Regions from separate parts of the Bacillus paranthracis genome, predicted to be linked through region 3. Evidence: predicted binding sites of a transcription regulator. Region 3 holds the regulator's gene; each other region holds the start of a gene.
The links. Region 3 encodes Rex, which represses fermentation and respiration genes when NADH is low (regulators of the CRP and FNR family bind a similar motif). Its sites were predicted from a motif close to TTGTGAAATATTTCACAA; they were not measured.
Positions count from the first base shown of each region.

Region 1 (4,214 bases), 890 kb from region 3:
CAATATGACATGCCGGGGTGGCGGAACAGGCAGACGCACAGGACTTAAAATCCTGCGGTGGGTGACCACCGTGCGGGTTCGACCCCCGCCCTCGGCACCATATGCGCCCGTAGCTCAATTGGATAGAGCGTTTGACTACGGATCAAGAGGTTAGGGGTTCGACTCCTCTCGGGCGCGCTTTTATTAACGGGAAGTGGCTCAGCTTGGTAGAGCACCTGGTTTGGGACCAGGGGGTCGCAGGTTCAAATCCTGTCTTCCCGATATTCCCAAAAAACATGGGGCCTTAGCTCAGCTGGGAGAGCGCCTGCCTTGCACGCAGGAGGTCAGCGGTTCGATCCCGCTAGGCTCCACTTATTTTAATATCATTTATGGCGGTGTAGCTCAGCTGGCTAGAGCGTACGGTTCATACCCGTGAGGTCGGGGGTTCGATCCCCTCCGCCGCTACCATAAAGGACCTTTAGCTCAGCTGGTTAGAGCAGACGGCTCATAACCGTCCGGTCGTAGGTTCGAGTCCTACAAGGTCCACCATTAGAAGTTTATATCTCGGAGGTATACCCAAGTTCGGCTGAAGGGATCGGTCTTGAAAACCGACAGGCGGCGAGAGTCGCGCGGGGGTTCGAATCCCTCTACCTCCTCCATTTTTTCTTAATTAAATATTTTATCGTCGCGGGGTGGAGCAGTCTGGTAGCTCGTCGGGCTCATAACCCGAAGGTCGCAGGTTCAAATCCTGTCCCCGCAACCAAGGTCCCGTGGTGTAGTGGTTAACATGCCTGCCTGTCACGCAGGAGATCGCCGGTTCGACCCCGGTCGGGACCGCCATTTTTACATAAAGGCTCGGTAGCTCAGTCGGTAGAGCAGAGGACTGAAAATCCTCGTGTCGGCGGTTCGATTCCGTCCCGAGCCACCATTTTGAAGTCGCAAGCCGGCTTAGCTCAATTGGTAGAGCAACTGACTTGTAATCAGTAGGTTGGGGGTTCAAGTCCTCTAGCCGGCACCACTTTCAAAATGAGCCATTAGCTCAGTTGGTAGAGCATCTGACTTTTAATCAGAGGGTCGAAGGTTCGAGTCCTTCATGGCTCACCATTTACAATTTAATGCGGGTGTAGTTTAGTGGTAAAACAAGAGCCTTCCAAGCTCTGGTCGAGAGTTCGATTCTCTTCACCCGCTTTTCAATTATGGGCCTATAGCTCAGCTGGTTAGAGCGCACGCCTGATAAGCGTGAGGTCGATGGTTCGAGTCCATTTAGGCCCACCATAATTGTTCCGCAGTAGCTCAGTGGTAGAGCTATCGGCTGTTAACCGATCGGTCGTAGGTTCGAGTCCTACCTGCGGAGCCATATTTATAGAGAAGTACCCAAGTGGCTCAAGGGGCTCCCCTGCTAAGGGAGTAGATCGCGAACGCGGTGCGAGGGTTCGAATCCCTTCTTCTCTGCCAGTAATTGGCCCGTTGGTCAAGTGGTTAAGACACCGCCCTTTCACGGCGGTAACACGGGTTCGAATCCCGTACGGGTCATATTAAAAGAGATAGCATAATCTGCTATCTCTTTTTTGTTGTGTAAAAGTGATACTCAAGGTCATTAACGAAATGGCACTTAGAAATATATCATAGCTGGGAAGATCCTAAGGAATTAGTTGTAGAGTTATTAGATACAGTTGAATAATAAAATCGAAATACGGGTTGTTCAAATAAAGCATGCTGCATTAGGAACTACCGCGGAAAATAAATAATATATAGAAGAAGCTGTCTCTCAGTAGGTAATCTACTGAAGACAGCTTTTTTATGTTGTCATTATTGTCGAGTTTTGTCGGTAAGTCGATATTCCTTGTCGAATCGCCGATATAATTTGATTTACGATCGATATATTATAAAAATCGTTGATATATTTAAATAATCGTCGATATAATTTCACTTACCGATAAAACGGAACTATTTCACGTTCACAATCTAAAGAAAACGCCTCCATTGAAATGGATTCCACACCTATTCTAATAACTTTACACTCTATGTGAAAAAGTTCACAAATAGGTCATAATTTGTGAAGTAATTCACAATAATACGTGCTACAATATGAATGTAAAGAAGTTAAACAACATTAAATTAGTATTTTAATTAATTACTTAAACAATCATAAAAAAATATATGTGAACAATAGAGAGGGGAAATTACCATGAAAAAAGGTATCAATCGTGTAGTATTAGTAGGAACAGGAGCTGTAGGTTGTAGTTACGCTTACTCAATGATCAACCAAGGTGTAGCTGAAGAATTCGTATTAGTAGATGTTAATGAAGCAAAAGCAGAAGGGGAAGCAATGGACTTAAGCCATGCGGTACCATTCTCTCCATCACCAACAAAAGTTTGGAGCGGTAGCTATGCAGATTGTAAAGATGCAGATTTAGTAGTTATCACTGCTGGATTACCACAAAAGCCAGGTGAAACTCGTTTAGACTTAGTTGAGAAAAATACAAAGATCTTTAAACAAATCGTTCGCGGTATTATGGATAGCGGATTCGATGGAATCTTCTTAATCGCAACTAACCCAGTTGATATTTTAACTTACGTAACTTGGAAAGAATCTGGTCTACCAAAAGAGCGTGTAATTGGTTCTGGTACTACTTTAGACTCTGCTCGTTTCCGTTACATGTTAGGTGACTACTTAGATGTAGATCCACGTAACGTTCATGCTTACATCGTTGGTGAACACGGTGACACTGAACTTCCAGTATGGAGTCACGCTACTATCGGTGTACAAAAACTAGAAACAATCTTAGCTAACAACGAACAGTACAAACAAGAAGACTTAGACAAAATCTTCGAAAACGTACGTGATGCAGCTTACCATATCATCGAGCGTAAAGGTGCAACTTATTACGGAATCGGTATGTCACTACTTCGTGTAACTAAAGCAATCTTAAACAACGAGAACAGCGTATTAACTGTATCTGCATACCTTGAAGGTCAATACGGTGAGAAAGATGCTTACGTAGGTGTTCCAGCTGTAATTAACCGTGAAGGTGTACGTGAAATCGTAGAGCTTGAGTTAAATGAGGATGAAAAAGCGAAATTTGCTCATTCTGTAAAAGTATTAAAAGAAACAATGGCACCAGTACTATAATAATAATTGCTAAATAATCCAGAAGTGGGGAACTACTTCTTACTTCTGGATTTATATATAATTTAATATAAATTCCTTTTCCGGTTTCCCTTGTATATCCCCAATATACCCCTTTTGCTGGATCAGGGTCGTTTATAGAAAAGAGCACTCTACTTTGGGTAGAGTGCTCTTTATTATTATCATTTTTTAGGCGTTAATCCTAATTTCTTTAAAATATCTGCCAGTGTACCGCTTTTTGATTTTTCAACAGGTGTTTGTGATTTAGATGCATCGGGACCTTTTTTCAAGAAGTTCTTTTCAACGAAGCGAATATCTTTTTCGTCAACAATACCATCTTTATTTAGGTCACCGTCTTTCACAGATACTCCTTTTTTACCATAGTTGCTAGCGATAATTTCAGCATCTTTTATATCAATTACTTTATCGCCATTTACATCACCTGCAAGGTTTTCATCAAGGCGTGCATAATAATATTGGCCAAGTAGCTTACCGTCTTTTTCAGTACCAAGTTTCGTTGTTAGTCGGCTTGTTAAATGCCCTGGTACTTCTACATATAAGTTATAGTCGCGTTTATTAACAGGAAGTCCATTTAGTTTGAAGTATCCGTATTTGTCTAGTGAGCCTTCAAACTTATGACGGTAAGAATCAGTTGCATATACTTTTACGCCAAGCTTTGTATAATCGAATTTCTCATCTAAATAGCCACGTTCATTTAAGAATGCACCAGGTTTAATATTTCCTTCTACTAGTGAGTTTAAAGACATAACTGAGAATGTTTGATCTTGAAGGACACGCATTCTATTTGGCTCTGATTCACCTTGTTTCCAGTAAGCGAACACTGATAAATCTAATTGAGCATTTGCTTCATAAAATTCATCATTTTCTACCTTAAAAGTTATATCAATGAACGGGAAGTCACCATCTAATCCAGCGAAGTTTTTATCATCAATAGCCCCGCCTACTGTAACAGAACCTTCTTCTAGTTTTGATTCATTTATTTTTGCGGTTACCCCTTTTTCAGAAAGGAGTTTTTCAAAAGCAGGATTCAATTTCACATTTGCAAATTTGAAGTTCTTCTCTAGGAATTGTACGTTAAATGCCC
Region 1 covers NZ_CP101135.1:4,622,774-4,626,987, reverse strand. The annotation lists tRNA gene NLJ82_RS24005 (tRNA-Leu) at 12-100, shown strand; tRNA gene NLJ82_RS24000 (tRNA-Arg) at 104-177, shown strand; tRNA gene NLJ82_RS23995 (tRNA-Pro) at 188-261, shown strand; tRNA gene NLJ82_RS23990 (tRNA-Ala) at 278-350, shown strand; tRNA gene NLJ82_RS23985 (tRNA-Met) at 371-447, shown strand; tRNA gene NLJ82_RS23980 (tRNA-Ile) at 452-528, shown strand; tRNA gene NLJ82_RS23975 (tRNA-Ser) at 546-638, shown strand; tRNA gene NLJ82_RS23970 (tRNA-Met) at 666-742, shown strand; tRNA gene NLJ82_RS23965 (tRNA-Asp) at 744-819, shown strand; tRNA gene NLJ82_RS23960 (tRNA-Phe) at 832-907, shown strand; tRNA gene NLJ82_RS23955 (tRNA-Thr) at 922-997, shown strand; tRNA gene NLJ82_RS23950 (tRNA-Lys) at 1,008-1,083, shown strand; tRNA gene NLJ82_RS23945 (tRNA-Gly) at 1,097-1,167, shown strand; tRNA gene NLJ82_RS23940 (tRNA-Ile) at 1,178-1,254, shown strand; tRNA gene NLJ82_RS23935 (tRNA-Asn) at 1,262-1,336, shown strand; tRNA gene NLJ82_RS23930 (tRNA-Ser) at 1,344-1,434, shown strand; tRNA gene NLJ82_RS23925 (tRNA-Glu) at 1,441-1,512, shown strand; gene NLJ82_RS23920 (L-lactate dehydrogenase) at 2,168-3,112, shown strand; gene NLJ82_RS23915 (S8 family serine peptidase) at 3,292-4,214, opposite strand, start outside.
Region 1: NLJ82_RS23920 (L-lactate dehydrogenase) is a predicted target of Rex. The motif match lies at 2,034-2,051, and genes of this name have one in related genera.

Region 2 (4,214 bases), 2.3 Mb from region 3:
GTCATGGAGAAGTAGGGGATAGAGGATTACTTTTACATACATTGGATTTGTTGAAATAAAAAAAGCGAGGAGAAACAATTTTCTCCTCGCTTTCTTCTAACTATATTTAAATGCGAAGTCCGCATACGTTACTGAGATTTTAATTCCAAGTATACAAATACCAGTACCGTCATAATTGCGATAACAACGTAAGTAGCATCAAGCATAATAAGTGTTTTTAAAGTTTCAGTCATCCTCATTCACCCCTGGTATAAAAAATATAACATAATCTCTTATCAATTAAATCAGAGATTATAAAGATAACAATGTACATGAAATTTATTAAGTAGATTCTATATAAATATATCATATAAATAATGTAAACAATGTTAAGGTAATGTAAATGTATTGTAAAGAAAGGGGCGGTTCATCATGTCTGTAAATCTATTCATTTATAAATGCTATGTATCTCTCGTGTGCCGGATAGAACACAGTTATAACATGTGAAAAATAAATTCATTTTGACAAATCAATCACGATGGTAGCTGTTACTACATTTTCCTCTAATACTTCTACCTGTACTTGTTCATCGTTTCTCCAATTGATATTAAAGTTATCTGTCGTATACATTTCCTTAAGAGTGACCTCTTTATATTTTTCTAAAATGCTACCTCTTTTCCCATAATAGATTCTTACAGTTGAACTGGGACTTGGTCCTTTTGATTTTATTGTTTCTCTAAGCTCGATAATATTTATTAAATTTGGAGATTCACTTTTTTGAAAGGTAAAGGAACTGACCATTTTTTGTACCTTCTTAAAAACAGGACCATTAGATTTATTTGATACATTAAATTCCACAACTTCAGGTACGGATTCTTTGCCTCGTAGTGTTATTGTTGCTTCATAATCGTTTTTCCAATCTACGAAAACGTTTGAGGAATCGAGGCGTTCTCCCTCATTTGCAATACTTATGTCAAAATGTTCCCATAAGCCGTATTTAATTCTGACAGGAGAGGAACCATGAGAAGAGTCTGAATCTATTTTCACTACTTTAATCGTATTTTTATTATTTGGAGAATGACTTTTTTTAAGTGTAATGTCCTGTAAATACAAAATGTAAGACAAACAGCCTACTACTAAAATAATTGGAATTACAATACGTAAGGCAGTAATTGGACGACCTCGTGTCCTTTTTTTCTGAGTGCTTTTACTATTTTGTTCAAGTTCTTTTTCAATACTCGTTTGAACTGTTACTTTTGGCGGGCAAATAAACCACCAAACGAAAGCTATAAGTAGTAAGAAAAGAGGTATTCCTTGAATAAAGAAAAATCCTTTCCAAAAATCAAGTGCAGTACTATATGGAGAATCTGTTGCCATCCCCCCTATAAAAAGTGCCACTGGACTTGCAAGTATATTTATCCCTAAACCGATCAATACGAATGAAAGATTTTTATTCCTAATTTTTCGTGCCCCAGCCATAATAAACAGAAATACTGCAATACCAAGTATAAGAAACAGTATTCCGTAATAAAACATCATATATACCATCATATTGTCCCTCCATAACTTTAATTGTACCATTAGTAAGGAAAAATTTGTGAAATGTTAGGTGGATAGGATATTTGTATTCCTTAAAAGTGTACCGATATATGATGCAAATAAATCATGTGCAAGTATGAATGCCAGGATATAGTAAAAATATTATGTCAACAATATGAACTGTCACAAATCTTTATATATTATTGTGATTGATATCACATCACTTTTTTTCAATGGATATTATGCTTAGGGTGTAATGAATGATTGGGAGAGGGTGGGATGATATGTTTTGTTATCAATGTGAGCAAACCCCAACAGGCGGATGTAAAGTAATGGGTGTTTGTGGCAAGAATGAAACGATTGCGAGTTTACAAGATACGATTGTTTTTGGGTTAAAAGGAATTGCGGCTTATCGTACGCATGCTGCTCAGCTAGGGTATACGGATGCTTTTGTAGATGCTACGACGCAAGAAGCACTGTACATGACATTAACAAATTCTAATTTTAATGAACAAGAACATATTGATATGGCTATGAAAGTTGGGAAATCAGCTTTACGGGTAATGGAGTTGCTAGATGAGGCACATACGAATCATTTTGGTGTGCCAGAGCCTGTTCAAATTACACAAAACCGTGTAGAAGGTAAAGCTATTGTAGTTACAGGCCATAATTTATTTGCGTTAGAAGAATTATTAAAACAAACAGAAGGAAAAGAAATTAATATTTATACGCATTCGGAAATGTTACCAGCACACGGGTATCCGCAGCTGAAAAAATATAAACATTTAAAAGGAAACATCGGTAAGGCATGGTATGATCAAAGACGCCTTTTTGAAAAATTTACAGGTGCCATATTAGCGACAACGAACTGTGTTATGCCAATTAAAGGATCATACTCTGATCGATTTTATTCATATGATATTGCCGGCCTAGAGGGCGTAGAAAAAATTGAAAATGATGATTTTGCACCATTGATTCAAAAAGCGCTAGAACTTCCAGAAGTACATATGGAATCGGATGAACAGTTAGTAACAGGGTTCCATCATCATACAGTATTATCATTAGCCCCAGAAATTATTGAGGCAGTACAAGAAGGAAAGATTAAGCGTTTCTTTGTTATTGCAGGTTGTGATGCTCCAGGAAAAGGCGGAGAATATTATCGTGAATTAGCAACGTCACTTCCGCCTGAAACAGTGATTTTAACGACTTCTTGCGGAAAGTTCCGCTTCAATGATGTGGATTACGGCGTTGTACCTGGTACCGAGATTCCGCGCTACATCGACTTAGGACAATGTAATAATTCCATTTCTACAGTGAAAATAGCGGCTGCTTTAGCTGATGCTTTCCAATGCGAAGTGAATGAATTGCCAATAAGCATTGTCTTATCTTGGTTTGAACAAAAAGCGGTTGCTATTTTGCTTGGGCTATTTAGTCTTGGAATTCAAGATATTCGCATCGGTCCAAAGGCGCCTGAATTTATTTCAGCTGGCGTGCTCGATGTATTACAAGAAACATTCGGTTTGAAATTAATTACAACTGCAGCAGAAGATATGGATATGATGTTATCGTAACAAGAGGATGATTGGTCTTATTCAGAAGGAGAGCTAGCTTATAGCGCCCCAAAACAAAAATATAGAATTATTGTTTTGGGGTATTTTCTTTTTTTATCGGGGTGGGTAATAGTTGATTTTAGAAAAATATAAAAATCGAGTTGACATTTACAACTACTCAGTCATACAATGTAGTTGTAATAGGTGATACTGAGTAGTGTTGTTTCTTAAAAAAAATTTTCACTAAGTAATAGGTAATAGCGGATTTTAGAAGAAATTTGAAAATCAGTTGACATGTACCGCTACTTAGTCATACAATGTAGTTGTAATAAGTAATACTGAATAGTGTAGTTTTACTCAAAAGCTATTCAGTAAAAATTCGCCTTAGTACTCTGTAATACTGAATATAAGTCAGACAGAATAGGGGGTAAAGGAGGATCAGAACATGGAAAATTTAACTGAAATGTTGAAAGGTTCACTGGAAGGGTGTGTGCTGGAAATCATTAGTCGCCGTGAAACGTATGGTTATGAGATTACTCGCCACCTGAATGATCTTGGGTTTACAGAAGTCGTGGAAGGAACAGTCTATACTATCCTCGTACGATTAGAGAAGAAAAAGCTTGTGAATATTGAAAAGAAACCATCAGATATGGGACCGCCTCGTAAGTTTTATTCATTAAATGAAGCTGGACGTCAGGAACTTGAATTGTTTTGGAAAAAATGGGATTTTGTATCGTCAAAAATTAACGTCTTGAAGTCAAACTAGCCTCATAATATAAAATGTTTCGGCTCATATTTGGAGAGTTTCTGGTTCTGCTTTATAAAAAAAGGAGGAAAATAAAATGTTGGAAATATTCAAAAAATTAATTGGTGATAAAAAAGAGTACAGAATGATGATGGCACGTGTTGCAGCACTGCCAGAGGACTATCAGTTTGTGTTTAAGAAAATTCAAAACTACATGTGGAATTTTTCGACCGGAAACGGGATGGATATGCTGCACATTCAGTACGAATTAATCGATTTGTTTGAAGCTGGTGCAGCGGAAGGCAGACAAGTGCTAGATATTACTGGGGAAGATGTGGCATCTTTTGCTGACGAACTAGTGGCAAACGCTAAAACGTATGTTTCTAAGTATCGTGAAGATT
Region 2 covers NZ_CP101135.1:3,167,125-3,171,338, reverse strand. The annotation lists gene bla2 (BcII family subclass B1 metallo-beta-lactamase) at 1-59, shown strand, start outside; gene NLJ82_RS16260 (hypothetical protein) at 496-1,527, opposite strand; gene hcp (hydroxylamine reductase) at 1,803-3,089, shown strand; gene NLJ82_RS16250 (PadR family transcriptional regulator) at 3,514-3,834, shown strand; gene NLJ82_RS16245 (DUF1048 domain-containing protein) at 3,911-4,214, shown strand, end outside.
Region 2: hcp (hydroxylamine reductase) is a predicted target of Rex. The motif match lies at 1,722-1,739, and genes of this name have one in related genera.

Region 3 (4,214 bases):
CAACGTTACGACCTTTTGGTCCAAGCGTTACTTTTACTGCATTTGCAAGAGTGTCGACACCGCGAAGCATCGAACGACGTGCTTCTTCACTAAATTTAATATCTTTTGCCATAATAATTGACCCCCTTGGATTTTTTAAGATTTATATAATTAACCGATAACTGCTAAAATGTCACTTTCACGTAAAATCAAGTAGTCTGTACCTTCATATTTTACTTCAGTACCTGCATATTTTGAGAAGATGATAAGATCACCTGCTGCTACCTCTAAAGCAACACGCTCACCATTTTCAAGCACTCGACCAGTACCTACTGCAATAACTTTACCCTCTTGTGGTTTTTCTTTTGCTGTGTCTGGTAATACAATACCACTTGCTGTTTTTTCTTCCGCTTGAACAAGCTCAATTACAACGCGATCACCTAATGGCTTTAGCATGAACAATAACCTCCTCATTTTGTTATGTAAATTTTATTTATTAGCACTCAAGTCACCCGAGTGCTAACACACTTATAATAATAAATAATCTCAATTTCTTTTGCAAGTAAAAAAATCATAATTTTTTCGCAAATTACGCTATAAATTTTTCTATATAGAGTTCCTCTTCTTCTACCTTTACTATATGAATCGTTGTTTCCACTACTCGTATGTTACAATATGAAAGGACACCCTAAGTTGTTTTCGCTACACACACAACTTTCTCCTGTCTTCTATTATAATTTCAAATAAGGATTTACAAAAAAAACATAATGTAAGTAAGGTTTATATCGTAGGTAGCATATTTACATGTTATCCTACCTTATCTCATACACTAGAGTTAGAAAGGATGGTTAAACCATTTGAAAAAACAATATTGGTGGGTTATCGTTACATACATTTTAATGCAGTTATCATCAATTGCTGGATTACCACTTCTTCTGAAAACTGGGCTTTATGATAACAGGGGATTCACTAGGGAAGAGAAATTTCAACTCATAACTGGTCACTGGGCGATCATTAGCTTCTTTATTGCATTATGTATCGTACTTTGGTTACTTAGAACAGATATTCGCGACAGACATTTAGATACAAAGCGTTCTACTGTTCCAGCTACGATTGGTTGGATTTTTATCGGGTTCTTCTTAGCATTTTTCTCGCAAAGTATTGCTGGTATGATTGAAATGTATGTATTAGGTATTAAACCTGGATCTGAAAATACAGCGAGACTTATGGATATCGCAAGAACGACACCTTGGTTCCTTATCGTCATCTCTATAATAGGGCCTATTTTGGAAGAAATCGTATTTAGGAAAATTTTATTTGGTACACTTTATAAGAAGTTTAACTTCTTTATTGCTGCTATCATTAGTTCTCTCGTATTCGCAGCAATTCATTTTGATTTCACTCACTTATTGGTATACACTGCTATGGGGCTCGTATTCGCCTTCTTATATGTAAAAACGAAGCGTATTATCGTCCCTATCGCAGCTCATGTTGCAATGAATACATTAGTTGCAATTGCCCAAGTTTTAGTGAGTAACGAACAAATTCAAGAAATGATTAAAGAAGCTGAAAAAATGCAAGGCTTTATCGGAGGATTTTTAGTATGAGAAACTCACCATTGTTCATGGCTATATTGTACTTCCTTCTAGGATGTATCTTTACACATCTAGCCATTAGGAATGTAACAGATACAATTTGGAATATGTGGACAATACTATTTGCAGTTATGGCGACGATTGATTTTAATTTGGCACTTCGCCTCATCTTAGTTAAATTCACAAAGAAAAAACAATAATAAAACGCAGAGGTCGCTTCCTCTGCGTTTTATTGTGGATAATTCTTCAAAAAGTAAACTAATGTTTGTAACTCTACTGCTAAATCAATATGATGAATTCTTATATTGTCTGACACATTTAATCGTGCTGGTGTGAAATTCAAAATACCATGCACGTTTGTTTCTGCCAATCTATCAGCTACAGATTGTGCTACTGTAGCGGGTACTGTTAATATTGCCACTTGTATATCAGATGATAAACGTTCTTCTAATTCATCTAAGTGATATACAGGAATGCCTCCGATTTCTGTTCCAACTTTCTCTTCACTAATATCAAACGCCATTTCAATTTTTGTATTATTGTTTTTCGTGAAATTATAATGTAAGAAAGCGGTCCCTAAATTACCTACTCCAATAAGCGCTACACGTGTTATATCATCTTGGTCGAGTGTTTCACGGAAAAATGATAATAAATAATTTACGTTATATCCATATCCTTTTTTCCCTAATGCTCCAAAGTATGAGAAATCTCTTCGAATCGTTGCGGAATCAACCTTTACCGCTTCACTTAATTCGGCTGATGAAACACGTTGCTTACCAGACAAAGATAAGTTTTGGATAAATCGATAGTATAGAGGCAATCTCTTAGCAGTGGCTTGTGGAATTTTCTGCTGCTCCATATAACCTCTCCTCTCTTCCTATCTTTATTCATATGCTTTAATTAAATACAGAAGTTTAGCACTTATTAAATTCCTTGTATAATAGAAAGAAGAAGTATTCTCTCTGTATTTTAAACTATACACTATTTTTAGTATGATTGAGAAATATAAACATGGCAAAGTTAAGAAATTATTTGAGGTGAAAACATTGATTTTATTACAAGTAAACGCGCTTTCGAAATTATACGGTGCAGAAACGATTCTTTCAAATATAAAATTAGAAGTTCAAACGAAAGATCGTATCGCATTAGTCGGACGAAATGGCGCTGGAAAATCTACATTATTAAAAATAATAGCGGGTGAGCTATCTCATGATGGTGGAGAAATTATAAAACCGAAAGATGTCTCAATTGGATATTTAGCTCAAAATACCGGTTTAGAAACATCTTTAACAATTTGGGATGAAATGTTAACCGTCTTTACACACTTGCAGCAAATGGAGACAAAACTTCGAAGGCTAGAGCAAGAGATGGGAAAAGAAGAAAACTTTTCAAACGAGGCTACATATGAAAGATTATTAGCTGATTATGACCAATTACAATTAGATTATAAAGATCAAGGTGGCTATCAGTACGAAGCAGATATCCGTTCGATTTTAAGTGGTCTTGGCTTCCCAGTTGAAACGCACCAGACGACGATTTCGACATTAAGCGGTGGACAAAAAACACGATTAGCTCTCGGTAAATTATTATTAACGAAACCAGACTTACTTATTTTGGACGAGCCTACAAACCATTTAGACATCGAAACATTAACATGGCTTGAACAATATTTACAAGGTTATCCTGGGGCAATACTAATCGTTTCCCATGACCGTTATTTCTTAGATAAACTTGTTACACAAGTATATGAAATTTCGAATAAAGAAAGTAGACGATTTGTTGGTAACTACAGTAAATATTTAGACTTAAAATCAGCACTATACGAGCAAGAAATGAAACGTTATGAAAAACAACAAGATGAGATTGCTAAGCTAGAGGACTTCGTTCAAAAAAATATAGCTCGTGCATCTACGACAAAACGTGCGCAAAGCCGCCGTAAACAATTAGACCGTATGGAATTATTAACAAGACCATTAGGGGATTCTAAGTCAGCTTCCTTCCACTTCGATATTGAAAAACAAAGTGGAAATGATGTTTTACAAGTAAAGGACGCAACTATCGGCTATGATAAGGATCCAATTATTGAACATGTAACAATGCGCTTAACTCGCGGAGATAGTGTTGCTTTAGTTGGTCCAAATGGAATTGGGAAATCCACATTATTAAAATCCATTGTGAATAAGTTACCATTATTACATGGTGAGGTTTCTTTCGGATCTAATGTCTCTGTTGGTTATTATGATCAGGAACAAGCTAATTTAACATCTTCTAAGCGAGTTTTAAATGAGCTATGGGATGAATATCCACTGCAACCTGAAAAAGAAATTCGCACGATATTAGGTAACTTCTTATTCACAGGAGATGATGTATTAAAGCCAGTATCTTCTCTTAGCGGTGGACAGAAAGCTCGTTTAGCTCTTGCCAAACTTATGATGCAAAAATCGAATTTATTAATTCTCGATGAGCCTACAAACCATCTTGATTTAAATAGTAAAGAGATTTTGGAGAATGCTTTAATTGATTATCCTGGTACCCTTCTCTTTGTATCTCATGACCGCTACTTTATTAATCGTGTAACGACGACCGTTGTTGAGTTATCAACAGAAGGTGCACAGGAATATTTAGGGGACTACGATTACT
Region 3 covers NZ_CP101135.1:265,923-270,136, reverse strand. The annotation lists gene groL (chaperonin GroEL) at 1-112, opposite strand, end outside; gene groES (co-chaperone GroES) at 151-435, opposite strand; gene NLJ82_RS01550 (CPBP family intramembrane glutamic endopeptidase) at 837-1,586, shown strand; gene NLJ82_RS01545 (YdiK family protein) at 1,583-1,774, shown strand; gene NLJ82_RS01540 (redox-sensing transcriptional repressor Rex) at 1,804-2,433, opposite strand; gene NLJ82_RS01535 (ABC-F family ATP-binding cassette domain-containing protein) at 2,621-4,214, shown strand, end outside.

Region 4 (4,214 bases), 1.4 Mb from region 3:
GTAAATGAGATACCGAATTCATACTCTCCAAGTCAGTTCGCAAATGAGGCAAATCCTCGTGCATATTTTAAAACATTAGGACCTGAACTTTGGTCGGCACTTAATGGAGAGATTAACATATTTGTTGCTGGAGCAGGAACTGGCGGTACGTTTATGGGGACTGCATCTTATTTAAAAGAAAAAAATGTAGATATAAAAACGGTTATTGTGGAACCAGAAGGATCTATTTTAAATGGTGGTAAAGCTGGCTCACATGAAACAGAAGGGATTGGCCTTGAATTCATCCCGCCATTTTTGAAAACATCTTATTTTGATGAAATTCATACGATTTCTGATCGAAATGCATTTTTACGAGTGAAAGAATTAGCGCAAAAAGAAGGACTTCTTGTTGGGAGCTCTTCAGGAGCAGCATTTCATGCAAGTTTACTTGAAGCAGAGAAAGCGGCGCCAGGTACAAATATTGTAACGATTTTTCCTGATAGTAGTGAGCGCTATTTAAGTAAAGACATATACAAAGGATGGGAATAAAAAATGAGAGCAAAGACAAAGTTAATTCATGGTATTCGCATAGGAGAACCTTCAACTGGATCTGTAAATGTACCGATTTATCAAACGAGTACGTACAAACAAGAAGCAGTTGGTAAGCATCAAGGATATGAATATTCACGTACAGGAAACCCAACACGTGCAGCTTTAGAAGAAATGATTGCGGTATTAGAAAACGGCCATGCTGGTTTCGCATTTGGTTCAGGAATGGCGGCTATTACAGCTACAATTATGTTGTTTTCAAAAGGTGACCACGTTATTTTAACAGATGATGTGTATGGCGGAACGTACCGCGTGATTACGAAAGTGTTAAACCGCTTCGGTATTGAGCATACATTTGTAGATACAACAAACTTAGAGGAAGTTGAAGAAGCGATTCGTCCAAATACGAAAGCGATTTATGTAGAAACACCAACGAATCCGTTACTAAAAATTACTGATATTAAAAAAATATCTACTCTTGCTAAAGAGAAAGATTTATTAACAATTATTGATAACACATTCATGACGCCATATTGGCAGTCGCCGATTTCTTTAGGAGCAGACATTGTACTTCATAGTGCAACGAAATATTTAGGAGGTCATAGTGACGTAGTTGCAGGTCTAGTAGTTGTAAATAGCCCGCAATTAGCAGAAGACCTTCACTTTGTACAAAACTCAACAGGTGGCATTCTTGGTCCGCAAGATAGTTTCTTACTACTTCGTGGTTTAAAAACATTAGGAATTCGAATGGAAGAGCATGAAACGAATTCACGTGCAATTGCTGAGTTTTTAAATAACCACCCAAAAGTAAATAAAGTATATTACCCAGGCCTTGAGTCACATCAAAACCATGAACTGGCAACAGAACAGGCAAATGGATTTGGTGCTATTATCTCATTTGATGTAGATAGCGAAGAAACATTAAATAAAGTACTTGAGAGATTACAATACTTTACGCTGGCTGAAAGTTTAGGAGCAGTAGAAAGTTTAATTTCTATCCCCTCTCAAATGACGCATGCATCAATTCCAGCAGATCGTCGTAAAGAATTAGGAATTACAGATACATTAATTCGAATTTCTGTCGGTATTGAAGACGGAGAAGATTTAATTGAAGATTTAGCACAAGCGTTAGCATAATAAAAATGCACTGCTAATATAGGCAGTGCATTTTTATTACGTCTATTTTGTGAAACATTTCACAAAATAGACATACACAAATGAAATGATTTCATGTATATTGAATTCATGAAGTGTTACTCACGAATAAACTTGTGAAATACTTCACAAACTATGAAGTTCATGTAGGAAAGCAATTCTATTTTTTTGCGCTAATCGGGACTGATTATGACCTATAGGGTCTTATTTAGTCCAAGACAGCAGAATAGGAGGAATTTACATGGTAGTCAAAGAGAAAGTTGTAAATGAAATGCAGGAAGTAAAAGAAATGATTGATACGTTAGTGAATAACGGTCGGAAGGCTTTACAAGCATTAGAAAGTTTTACACAAGAGCAAATTGACAACATTGTTCATGAAATGGCATTAGCAGGTGTTGATCAACATATGCCACTTGCGAAGTTGGCTGTTGAAGAAACAGGTCGTGGTGTATACGAAGATAAATGTATTAAAAATATTTTTGCTACTGAATATATTTGGCATAGCATAAAGAAAGATAAAACAGTAGGAATTATTCACGAAGACCCTCATGAAGAAATAATAGAAATTGCGGAGCCCGTCGGTGTAGTAGCTGGGGTAACGCCAGTAACGAATCCAACATCGACAACAATGTTTAAAGCATTAATCGCGATAAAAACGAGAAATCCAATTATTTTCGCATTTCATCCTTCAGCACAAAACTGTTCTATTGCAGCCGCGAAAGCAGTATACGATGCAGCGGTGAAGGCGGGGGCACCAAAACATTGTATTCAGTGGATTGAAAGACCTTCTGTCGAAGCAACGAAACAATTAATGAACCATGAAGGTGTTGCGCTTGTTTTGGCAACTGGAGGAGCAGGTATGGTGAAATCAGCTTATTCTACTGGAAAACCAGCGCTAGGTGTAGGTCCTGGTAATGTACCATGTTATATAGAGAAATCAGCGCATATAAAACGAGCGGTTAATGATTTGATTTTATCTAAAACATTTGATAATGGTATGATTTGTGCATCAGAACAAGCAATTATTGTAGACAAGGAAATTTATGATGATGTGAAAACAGAAATGATTGCAAATGATTGTTATTTTGTAACCGAGGAAGAGGGAAGTAAATTAGAAAAGCTTGTTATTAATGAAAATACATGTGCAGTAAATAGTGATATTGTAGGGAAACCCGCACAGTATATTGCCGAATTAGTTGGAATTACTGTACCTAAAAATACAAAAATGCTTGTAGCTGAAATACAAGGCATCGGAGCCGCATATCCACTATCTCGTGAGAAGTTAAGTCCAGTATTAGCTTGTGTAAAAGCAAATTCATTAGAAGAAGGATTTACATATTGTGAAGAAATGTTAAACCTCGGTGGTTTAGGACATTCAGCAGTTATCCATTCTGTAAATAAAGAAGTGCAAAAGCAATTTGGATTACGTATGAAAGCTTGCCGCCTTATTGTAAATGCCCCTTCATCACAAGGTGGAATCGGTGACATATATAATGGATTTATTCCATCACTTACGCTTGGTTGCGGTTCCTACGGGAAAAACTCGGTTTCTCAAAACGTAACAGCGACGCATTTATTAAATATAAAAAGGTTGGCAAATAGAAAAAAGAATATGCAGTGGTTCAAATTACCACCAAAAATTTATTTTGAAAAACATGCGACAGCATATTTAGCAAATATGCCTAACATTTCACGTGCATTTATTGTAACAGATCCAGGAATGGTTGAGCACGGATATGTAGATACGGTCTCGCATTATTTACGTAAACATGCAAATGATGTGAAAGTTGAAGTTTTCTTTGAGGTTGAGCCAGATCCATCAGATGAAACTGTGTTTAAAGGTGCGGAAATGATGAGAAGTTTTCAGCCGGATGTAATTATCGCACTTGGTGGTGGTTCAGCGATGGATGCAGCAAAAGGGATGTGGCTTTTCTATGAGCACCCAGAAACAACATTCTATGGAATTAAACAGAAGTTTTTAGATATAAGAAAACGTACATGTAAATATCCGGAATTAGGAAGTAAGGCGCAGTTTGTTGCCATTCCAACAACATCTGGAACAGGATCAGAAGTGACACCATTTGCGGTTATTACAGATAAGAAAAATAATATAAAGTATCCACTCGCGGATTATGAATTAACGCCAGATGTAGCAATTGTTGATCCACAATTTGTAATGACAGTACCACCACATGTAACAGCAGACACTGGCATGGACGTATTAACGCATGCAATCGAGGCGTATGTGTCTGTTTTAGCAAATGACTATACAGATGGATTAGCATTAAAGGCCATTGATCTCGTATTTAAATATTTACCAAGAGCATTTAAAGATGGAAATGATGAAGAAGCACGAGAAAAAATGCACAATGCTTCTGCAATCGCAGGAATGGCATTTGCAAATGCTTTTCTAGGTATTAATCACAGCTTAGCACATAAAATTGGACCAGAATTTCATATTCCACATGGGCGTGCGAATGCAATTCTTATGCCGCACGTAGTTCGCTATAATGCTATTAAGCCAAGAAAAC
Region 4 covers NZ_CP101135.1:4,099,828-4,104,041, reverse strand. The annotation lists gene NLJ82_RS21255 (O-acetylserine dependent cystathionine beta-synthase) at 1-528, shown strand, start outside; gene NLJ82_RS21250 (bifunctional cystathionine gamma-lyase/homocysteine desulfhydrase) at 532-1,665, shown strand; gene adhE (bifunctional acetaldehyde-CoA/alcohol dehydrogenase) at 1,925-4,214, shown strand, end outside.
Region 4: adhE (bifunctional acetaldehyde-CoA/alcohol dehydrogenase) is a predicted target of Rex. The motif match lies at 1,713-1,730, and genes of this name have one in related genera.